2 regions of the Solibaculum intestinale genome follow, and region 1 is predicted to be linked to the other one. Evidence: a T-box and tRNA genes for the amino acid it is inferred to sense, from the RefSeq annotation. Region 1 holds a T-box; the other holds one or more tRNA genes.
What was found. A T-box is a leader RNA that pairs with one kind of tRNA and senses whether it is charged. The one in region 1 lies ahead of pheS (phenylalanine--tRNA ligase subunit alpha), so its partner is inferred to be a tRNA-Phe.

Region 1 (4,410 bases):
CTCACCGCCGTCTCCCTTGCCAGGCCAATGACCGACAGGCAGTCGGGCCGGTTTGAAGTGATCTCAAACTCGAACACCGTATCATTGTACCCGATCGCTTCCCGGATATCCTGGCCGACGCGACAGTCCTCCTGCAAAATAAAGATGCCGTCCTCAATGGCGTAAGGGAAATCGTGGGTGGTAATTCCCAGCTCCGCCACCGAGCAGAGCATCCCGTTTGACTCCACGCCCCGCAGCTTGCCTTTTTTGATTTTCACTCCGCCGTGTAAATGAGAGCCGTCCAGCGCCACCGGCACCAGATCTCCCACCGCCACGTTTTTGGCTCCCGTGACGATCTGCAGCGGCGTGCCGCTGCCCACATCGAGCTGGCAGACCTGAAGCTTGTCGGCGTTGGGATGGGGGGTAATCTCCAAGATTTTTCCCACCACGACTTTTTTCAGCTCGCTGCCTTCTTCCTCCCAGCCTTCCACCTTTGAACCGGTCATGGTCAGGCGCTCGGCGAATTCCCGGTTTCCTACCGGAATGTCTTCTACAAAATCATGAAGCCATCTCATCGAAAGCTGCATGGATGTTCACCTCCTAAAATTGTGACAAGAACCGAAGATCGTTTTCGTAGAACAGGCGCAGATCGTCAATGTTAAACCGGCGCATGACGATGCGCTCGAGCCCCACACCGAAGGCAAAGCCGCTATACTCCTCTGGGTCAATGCCGCAGATGGAGAGCACCTTTGGGTGCACCATGCCGCAGCCTAAAATCTCAATCCAGCCTTCGCCCTTGCACAGGCGGCAGCCCTCTCCATGGCAGTGGAAGCACTGCACGTCCACCTCCGCCGACGGCTCGGTAAACGGGAAGTGATGGGGCCGAAAGCGCACCACCGCGTCCTCTCCGTAAAGCTGCTTGACGAATACCTCCAGCGTTCCCTTCAGGTCTGCCATGGTAATCCCCTTGTCCACCACTAGGCCCTCGATCTGATGAAAGAGGGGAGAGTGGGTGGCGTCCACCGCGTCGGAACGGTATACCCGGCCCGGGGCGATGATGCGGATGGGAGGCTTCTGCTTTTCCATGGTGCGAATCTGCACGGGAGAGGTCTGGGTGCGAAGAAGGATGTTATCGTTGATATAGAAGGTATCCTGGGTATCCCGAGCGGGATGGTCCTTGGGAATGTTGAGCGCTTCGAAGTTATAATAATCGCTCTCCACCTCCGGGCCCTGAACCACGTCGAATCCCATTCCTAAGAAAATTTCCTTGAGCTCGTCGAGCACGATGGACAACGGATGCTTATAGCCCAGTTCGTGCCGTTTGCCCGGCATGGTCACGTCGATGCGTTCTGCCTTTAGCCGCCGCTCGGTCTCCATGGCCTTGAGCTTTTGCCCGCGCTCCTCGATCTCCTTTTCCAGCTGGCCCCTGATTTCGTTTGCCAGCTGCCCGATGACCGGACGCTCCTCGGCGGAAAGCTTGCCCATTTGCTTTAAGATGGAGGTAAGCTCTCCTTTTTTGCCCAAAAAGCGGATGCGAAGATTCTCCAGCTCCTGCGGAACGTCGGCTTTCGCAAGCTCTTCTTCCACCCGCTTCTTGATGTCTTCCAGCTGCTGCCTCATCTGTGAATCACCTCTCGTATAAAATAAAAAAGCCGCTCTTCGCCCTTCTGGAAAGAAAGGGACGAAAGCGAGCTTCCGCGGTACCACCCTCATTTTTGCATAAGCAAACACTCACGCGGCCTCTAACGGCGCCGGACCGTCACAGCCTACCTGGGAAAACCGCTCGGCTGTGCCGCTCAGAAGTGAACTTCGGCGCTCATACGGGCGGGGAAACGCTTCCAGCCGCAGACGATTCCTCTCTTTGCCGCTTTTGTGTACGCGCGCTTACTCTCTTCTTCACTGCGTTTTTCTTACTATACCACGCCGGTTTCAAAAATGCAAGCGGTTTGGAAATGCGATTGAAATGATCCAGATTTTGTGGTATACTATACTATAATTTCCGAAGCTTCGGCATCATTCGGGCGCTAGGCGGCGGATTTTGAACCTGAAAAAAAGGATGTGCCACATATTCATGGACGTTTTTATCGAACAGCTGGTTAAGCGGAAAAAAGAGGGCAAAGACGTTGCGGTGATCGTTCTGATCCTTTTGGGCGCGGTTATATTGGCCGCCGTTTTGACCTATCTGAGTTGGTGGTATCTGGGCATGCCGGAAATGGCGCTTTTGTTTATCATCGGCATTGTGTACGCCTGCTATGTTTTGATTTCCAACCAGAACATTGAGTTTGAGTACATCATTACCAACGGCGAGCTGGACGTGGACCGGATCATTGCTCAGCGCAAGCGCAAGCGGGTGGTTACCGTCCGTTGCCGGGATTTTGAGGATTTCGGCCGGTATTCGGCGCAGAAATTTGCTTCCCGCCGTTTTTCTACCCGGCTGATGGTCGCGTCCAAAAAGGAAGGGAACGGGCTTTATTATGCGGTGTTCAACCACGACACCATGGGCCACGTGCTGATGGTGTTCGAGCCGGACGAGCGCACCCGAAAAACCATTCTGCCCTGTCTCAACCGGAACATTTCCCGGGAAGGACTGTAAGAAAACATTTCCCTCGCTGTATACGGCCGTCTTCTATCGCATAGAGGTTTGGCAAGGCAGTCATACGTTTTGACAGGTATAAGAACAGAAAAAACGCCCGGAAACAAAGCCATTGCTTTGCCCTGGGCGTTTTTTGCACCATTGGAAAGGGAGAAAAAAGATGCGTATCTTAACGGCACAAGCCACCCGAAACATCGAAGCAAAGGCGGTAAAGCAAGGAACCGGTTACCGGCAGCTTATGGAGAACGCCGGAACGGCCGCCGCCGAACTCATCTGGGAAGCCTATCCGAAAGCAGGCGGCCCGGTGGTAGTCCTGTGCGGCAAGGGCAATAACGGCGGGGACGGCTTTGTGGCAGCCCGCCGCCTGTGCCAGAAGGGGGCAAAGGTGTCGGTGGTGTTGGCCGGCGGCCCTCCCAAAACCGAGGACGCCGCCCATATGCGCGCTCTGCTTACAGACCTGCCGGTATCGGTCACAGAGGATTTGGAGGAAGGTGCCGCGCTCCTTTCCCGGGCCGGGCTGATTGTGGACGCCATGTTTGGCATCGGGTTTCACGGGGAGCTTCGCGCCCCTTACGACCGCCTCGTCCTTGCCGTCAATGAGGCCAAAGCCCCGGTGGTAAGCTTGGACGTGCCAAGCGGACTTGACAGCGACAGCGGCTTTGTCCCCAAGGTTTGCATCCATGCCGATCTGACCGTATCCTTCTCCGCCTTAAAGCCGGTGCATGCCGTGTACCCGGCCAAAGAGGCCTGCGGCAGGATCCTGGTCGCGCCGGTGGGCATCGGGGAGGACATCGTTGAGCAGGAAGAAAGCCAAATCTCTGGGATTTCGGAAAAATCAGTGCGCCGCTGCTTTTCCCCCCGCAGGCAAAACACCAACAAAGGGGATTTCGGCAAGCTTCTGTGCGTGGTGGGCAGCGCCGGGATGACCGGGGCGGCTTTCTTAAGCGTGAGCGCTGCCCTGCGCTGCGGAGTGGGGCTTGTGTACCTGGCGGCGCCCAAGGACGTTTGTACCATCCTGGCCGGCCGGCTGACCGAACCGGTCCTCTGTCCCTTACCCCAAACGGAAGGCGGAACGTTGTCGGCCGGCGGCGCGCCGGTGCTGCGCAGCCGCCTGCGCGCCGCTTCCGCCTGCCTGATCGGCTGCGGCTTGGGCTGCAACGAGGACACTCAGAAAATCGTAGAGGACCTGCTTTTGCACAGCACCGCCCCTATCGTCCTGGACGCGGACGGTATAAACTGCGCCGCCAAGCATATAGATATATGGAAAAGAGCCGGCGCGCCTTTGGTGCTTACCCCTCATCCCGGTGAAATGGCCCGCCTGACGGGCAAATCCATTGGGGAAATCCAGTCGAGACGGCTGGAGAGTGCCCGGGAATTCGCCGTGGAGCATGACGTGGTGCTGGTGCTCAAAGGAGCGGGAACGGTAATCGGCCTGCCGGACGGGCGCTGCCTTGTCAACGCCACCGGGAATCCCGGTATGGCCAAAGGCGGGAGCGGGGACCTTCTGGCCGGAATGATCGCTTCCTTCCTAGCTCAGGGAATGGCCCCGGAGAAAGCCGCCATGTGCGGGGTGTACCTGCATGGAAAAGCGGGAGACCGGGCGGCTAAAGATCTCTCCGAACAAGCCATGCTCCCTTCGGATCTCTTGTCCCGGCTGCCCGCGCTCTTTCTCGAGATTGAAACGCAAGGGTGATGCATTTGATGAAAAAGGTGACAGGCCTGCTTCTGGCGGTCGTACTGCTGCTGACCGGCTGCGGCGGCCAGGGAGGAGGGGGCGCGGCCCCGTCCCAGCCCGATACCCTCTCGAGCCAGTTTTCCTGCGTGGCGGACATTCATTA
Region 2 (4,410 bases), on a different contig from region 1:
GGCAAGTTCCATCTGCCCGTTTAACCTCAGGGAGGTCTGCGAGACCACCATCGCCCTGATGAAGGACCCGGACCACGACGTGGCTTCCACGCTGCAGGCGCCGGATTTTCCTTTGGGCGGGCGCATTCTCTACGACCGGGACGGGTTTGATAAGATCTACCGCACCGGCCGGGGCGGTGTGCGGGTGCGCGCGGTCTACCAGTACGACAAGGAGAGCCACTGCATCGACATTACTCAGATTCCACCCACCACGACCATTGAAGCGATCATCGACAAGGTGGTGGAGCTGGTCAAAAGCGCGAAGGTCCGGGAAGTGGCGGACATCCGGGACGAGACGGGCCTGGCGGGCCTGAAAATCACCATTGACTTAAAGCGGGGCGCGGATCCGGACAAGCTGATGCAGAAGCTCTACAAAATGACGCCCCTGGAGGATACCTTCTCGTGTAACTTCAACGTGCTCATCGGCGGAGTGCCCAAGGTGATGGGCATTAAGGAGCTTTTAAACGAATGGGTGAAATTCCGCAGCAGCTGCGTGCGCCGCCGGGTGTCCTTTGATCTAAAAAAAGCCCAGGACAAGCTGCATCTGCTCAAGGGCCTGTCCAAAATCCTGCTGGACATCGACAAAGCCATCCGCATCGTCCGGGAAACCGAAGAGGAAGCGGAGGTGGTACCGAATCTGATGATCGGGTTCGGCATCGACGAAATCCAGGCGGAATACGTAGCGGAAATCCGGCTTCGCCATCTAAACCGGGAATACATCCTCAAGCGCATGGAGGAAACCGAGAAGCTGGAGAAGGAAATCGAAGAGCTCACCGCTATTTTAGGCAGCGAACGCAAGGTAAAAGAGATCATCATCAAGGAACTGACCGCCATCGCTCAGAAATACGGCCAGCCCCGCCGGTCGGAAATCCTTTACGAGGTGAAGGATATGGAGATCGAGGAGGAGGTGCCCGATTACCCGGTCCACCTGTTCCTGACGAGGGAAGGGTACTTTAAGAAGGTCACCCCCCAGTCTCTTCGCATGAGTTCGGAGCATAAGCTCAAGGAGGGGGATGCGGTAGCCCAGGCAATGGAGGCTACCAACAATACCGACCTTTTGTTCTTTACCGACCAGTGTAAGGTCTATAAAGCCAAGGCTTCCGATTTTGACGACACCCGCATCAGCACGCTCGGCGACTATATTCCCGCAAAGCTGGGAATGGACGAGGGCGAGAACGTGATCTACTTGGTGGCCACCAAGGATTATGCGGGCTTCATGCTCTTTGTGTTCGAAAACGGCAAGGCTGCGAAGGTGTCCTTCGAGAAATACGCCACCAAGACCAACCGCAAGAAGCTGGTAAACGCCTATTCGGACAAGTCGCCTTTAGCTGGGATTCTCTATCTGCCCGAGGACCGGGAGGTACTCCTCAAGTCTTCCTCCCGCCGGATGCTCCTGGTGCACACGGGAGCCATTTCTCCCAAGGCCACCCGGGATACCATCGGCGTTTCGGTGATGACCCTGAAGAAAAACCACCGGATGGCGGCCGTAACCCCTTATAAGGATGGGATGCTCGCAAAGCCAGACCGGTACCGCACCAAGAATATCCCCGCTACCGGCGCCTTGCCCGCCCAGGAGGACATTGGAGAACAGTTGACCCTATCTTAACCGCCGGGCAGTGTGTATCAAAAAGAGCGCGTAGGGCCTGAATGGCCCTCCTACGCGCTCTTTTTCTTAATTTACGGTATTACACAGGAAAGCAGCCGGCGGAATTAGCCGCCGGCTGCTCTTGCGTTGAGAACAAGCAAACGCAATTGGTTTGTTCTCATTGCGGTAATAGTATGACCGGGGAAAAGAAGAAATATGCGGCGGCCGGTTCTTTTTTCATGCACAGAAAAAAGGGTTGCTTTTTGCATTTGCAGGTATATTTTTCTTTGTATGCGCATACCCTGAATCATGGGAACCAGCGGCAACGAAAAAGGCTTCCGTTTGTGTACGGCTTCTATCGAAGCGGGAAGCATACCAAACCGGTTTCCATTGGAATTTCTGCCGACAAAATGAGCGCTGACATACATGCAAATTTCTTGCCGAAAAATTTTGCATTGGGTGTTGACAATCCCCGCGACTTATAGTAATATATACAAGTCGCCGGTAAAACACCGGGAACACTTGGAAAAGGGAGCATAGCTCAGCTGGGAGAGCACTTGCCTTACAAGCAAGGGGTCACAGGTTCGAGCCCTGTTGTTCCCACCAAACAAATGGCCCGGTAGTTCAGCTGGTTAGAACGCTAGCCTGTCACGCTAGAGGTCGACGGTTCGAGCCCGTTCCGGGTCGCCATATTTGCCTCTGTAGCTCAGTCGGTAGAGCAGGGGACTGAAAATCCCCGTGTCGGTGGTTCGATTCCGCCCGGAGGCACCAGTTTGCGGACTTAGCTCATCTGGTAGAGCGCCACCTTGCCAAGGTGGAGGTAGCGAGTTCGAGCCTCGTAGTCCGCTCCAAATGAATGGACGCTTCTGGAATTCAAGATGTGGATGAGAAGCGTCCATTCCTATACGGCGCCATAGCCAAGTGGTAAGGCACGGGTCTGCAAAACCCTGATTCCCCAGTTCAAGTCTGGGTGGCGCCTCCAGTGAGATCCCCGGTACGCATCGCGTGCCGGGGATTTTTTCACGGCAAACGTAAAAATATTCCGGGTCTTTGCGCTGGGCCAGGGAAGTGGTATACTAGGAAGCAAGGCGACGAAACCGTCGTATGCAGAAAACAGAGACCGTAAAAACAGACAGGGACTATGGACGTATTTTATGAATGGAAGGGAAGGAACCAGTATGACGGTCCAGGAATGGCTGGGAGAACACAATCAATTGGGAATCGATATCTGGCAGAGCAAGTACTGCTACCGGCAGGAAAGCTTTGAAGAATGGCTTGACCGGGTCAGCGGCGGGGACGGGGAGGTGCGCGGCCTCATCGCGCAGAAGAAGTTCCTGTTTGGAGGGCGTATCCTCTCCAACCGCGGTTTATATAAGGACGGCGTCAAGGTGACCTACAGCAACTGCTATGTGCTCACCCCGCCCGAGGACAGTCTAGAATCCATCTTTGACTGCGCCAAAAAGCTTGCCCGCACCTTCAGTTTCGGCGGCGGCTGCGGCATTGATATTTCCGGCCTGGCCCCCCGGGGCGCTATGGTCAACAATACCGCGAAAGCTACCTCCGGCTCGGTCTCCTTTATGGACCTTTACTCCATGGTCACCGGCCTGATCGGGCAAAACGGCCGGCGGGGTGCGCTGATGATTTCCATTGACTGCGCCCATCCAGATTTGGAGGAATTCATCCATGTCAAGTCCGACTTAACCCGGGTGACCAAAGCCAACATTTCCGTGCGCATTTCCGACGCCTTTATGCAGGCGGTGAAGGAAGACGCGGATTTCACCCTGCATTTTACCCGTAAGGCCACCGGCGAAACCATCACGAAAACCGTGCGTGCCCGGAAAGTTTTCAACGAAATTGCCCGGATGAACTGGGACTTTGCAGAACCTGGTGCTCTGTTCTGGGACCGCATTTGCAGATGGAACCTGCTGAGCAATACCAAGGAATTCGTCTTTGCCGGCACAAATCCCTGCGCCGAGGAACCTCTTCCGGCCGGCGGCAGCTGTCTGCTTGGCAGCCTGAACTTGGCCGCCTTTGTCAAAGACAAGCAGTTCGACGAGGAAGCCTTCTGCCAGGCGGTGGCGGTTTCGGTCAAGGCGCTCAACGATGTGCTCGACGAGGGACTGCCGCTGCATCCGCTTGAGGAACAGAAGGACAGTGTCCGCAATTGGCGTCAGATCGGCCTTGGGGTCATGGGTATCGCGGATATGCTGATTGACCTGGAGCTTCCTTACGGTTCGCCTGAATCGGTGGAGCTGTGCGACCGGATCGGCCGTCTTATGAGCAACGCAGCCATGGCCGCCTCCGCCCTTCTTGCCAAAGAAGAAGGGGCGTACCCCAAATGCAACGTGGCGGAAATTATGCAAACTCCTTACTTTCAGGAAAACGCCGACGAGGAAACGGCACAGCTTGTCTCCCAGTACGGCCTGCGCAATTCTCAGCTTCTGACCATCGCTCCCACCGGCACCTTATCCACCATGCTGGGTATTTCCGGGGGAATTGAACCGGTCTTTGCCAATTATTATGAGCGAAAGACCGAGTCTCTGCACGGCAAGGACGTTTATTATAAGGTATATACCCCCATTGTGCAGCAGTACCGCACCGCCCATGGAATAGTGGATGACGAGGAGCTGCCCGCATGGTTCGTTACCGCCCAGACCATTGACTACCGGGATCGTATCGCTATGCAGGCGGTGTGGCAGCGTCACATTGATGCCTCCATCAGCTCTACGGTCAACGTGCCCAATTCCTTTACCGAGGAAGAAACTCAGGCCCTTTACCAGCTCGCC

Region 2: it has a tRNA-Phe gene. The T-box ahead of pheS (phenylalanine--tRNA ligase subunit alpha) is inferred to sense a tRNA for this amino acid. The anticodon was not compared.

Annotation. Positions count from the first base shown of each region.
Region 1 covers NZ_JBBMFD010000001.1:98,007-102,416, forward strand. Annotated here, with positions in the region: gene pheT (phenylalanine--tRNA ligase subunit beta) at 1-566, opposite strand, end outside; gene pheS (phenylalanine--tRNA ligase subunit alpha) at 580-1,599, opposite strand; T-box leader at 1,654-1,888, opposite strand; gene WMO26_RS00450 (DUF6106 family protein) at 2,051-2,572, shown strand; gene WMO26_RS00455 (NAD(P)H-hydrate dehydratase) at 2,733-4,265, shown strand; gene WMO26_RS00460 (hypothetical protein) at 4,274-4,410, shown strand, end outside.
Region 2 covers NZ_JBBMFD010000004.1:49,344-53,753, reverse strand. Annotated here, with positions in the region: gene WMO26_RS03930 (DNA gyrase subunit A) at 1-1,645, shown strand, start outside; gene WMO26_RS03925 (hypothetical protein) at 1,750-2,052, opposite strand; tRNA gene WMO26_RS03920 (tRNA-Val) at 2,155-2,230, shown strand; tRNA gene WMO26_RS03915 (tRNA-Asp) at 2,238-2,314, shown strand; tRNA gene WMO26_RS03910 (tRNA-Phe) at 2,320-2,395, shown strand; tRNA gene WMO26_RS03905 (tRNA-Gly) at 2,400-2,475, shown strand; tRNA gene WMO26_RS03900 (tRNA-Cys) at 2,532-2,606, shown strand; gene WMO26_RS03895 (adenosylcobalamin-dependent ribonucleoside-diphosphate reductase) at 2,803-4,410, shown strand, end outside.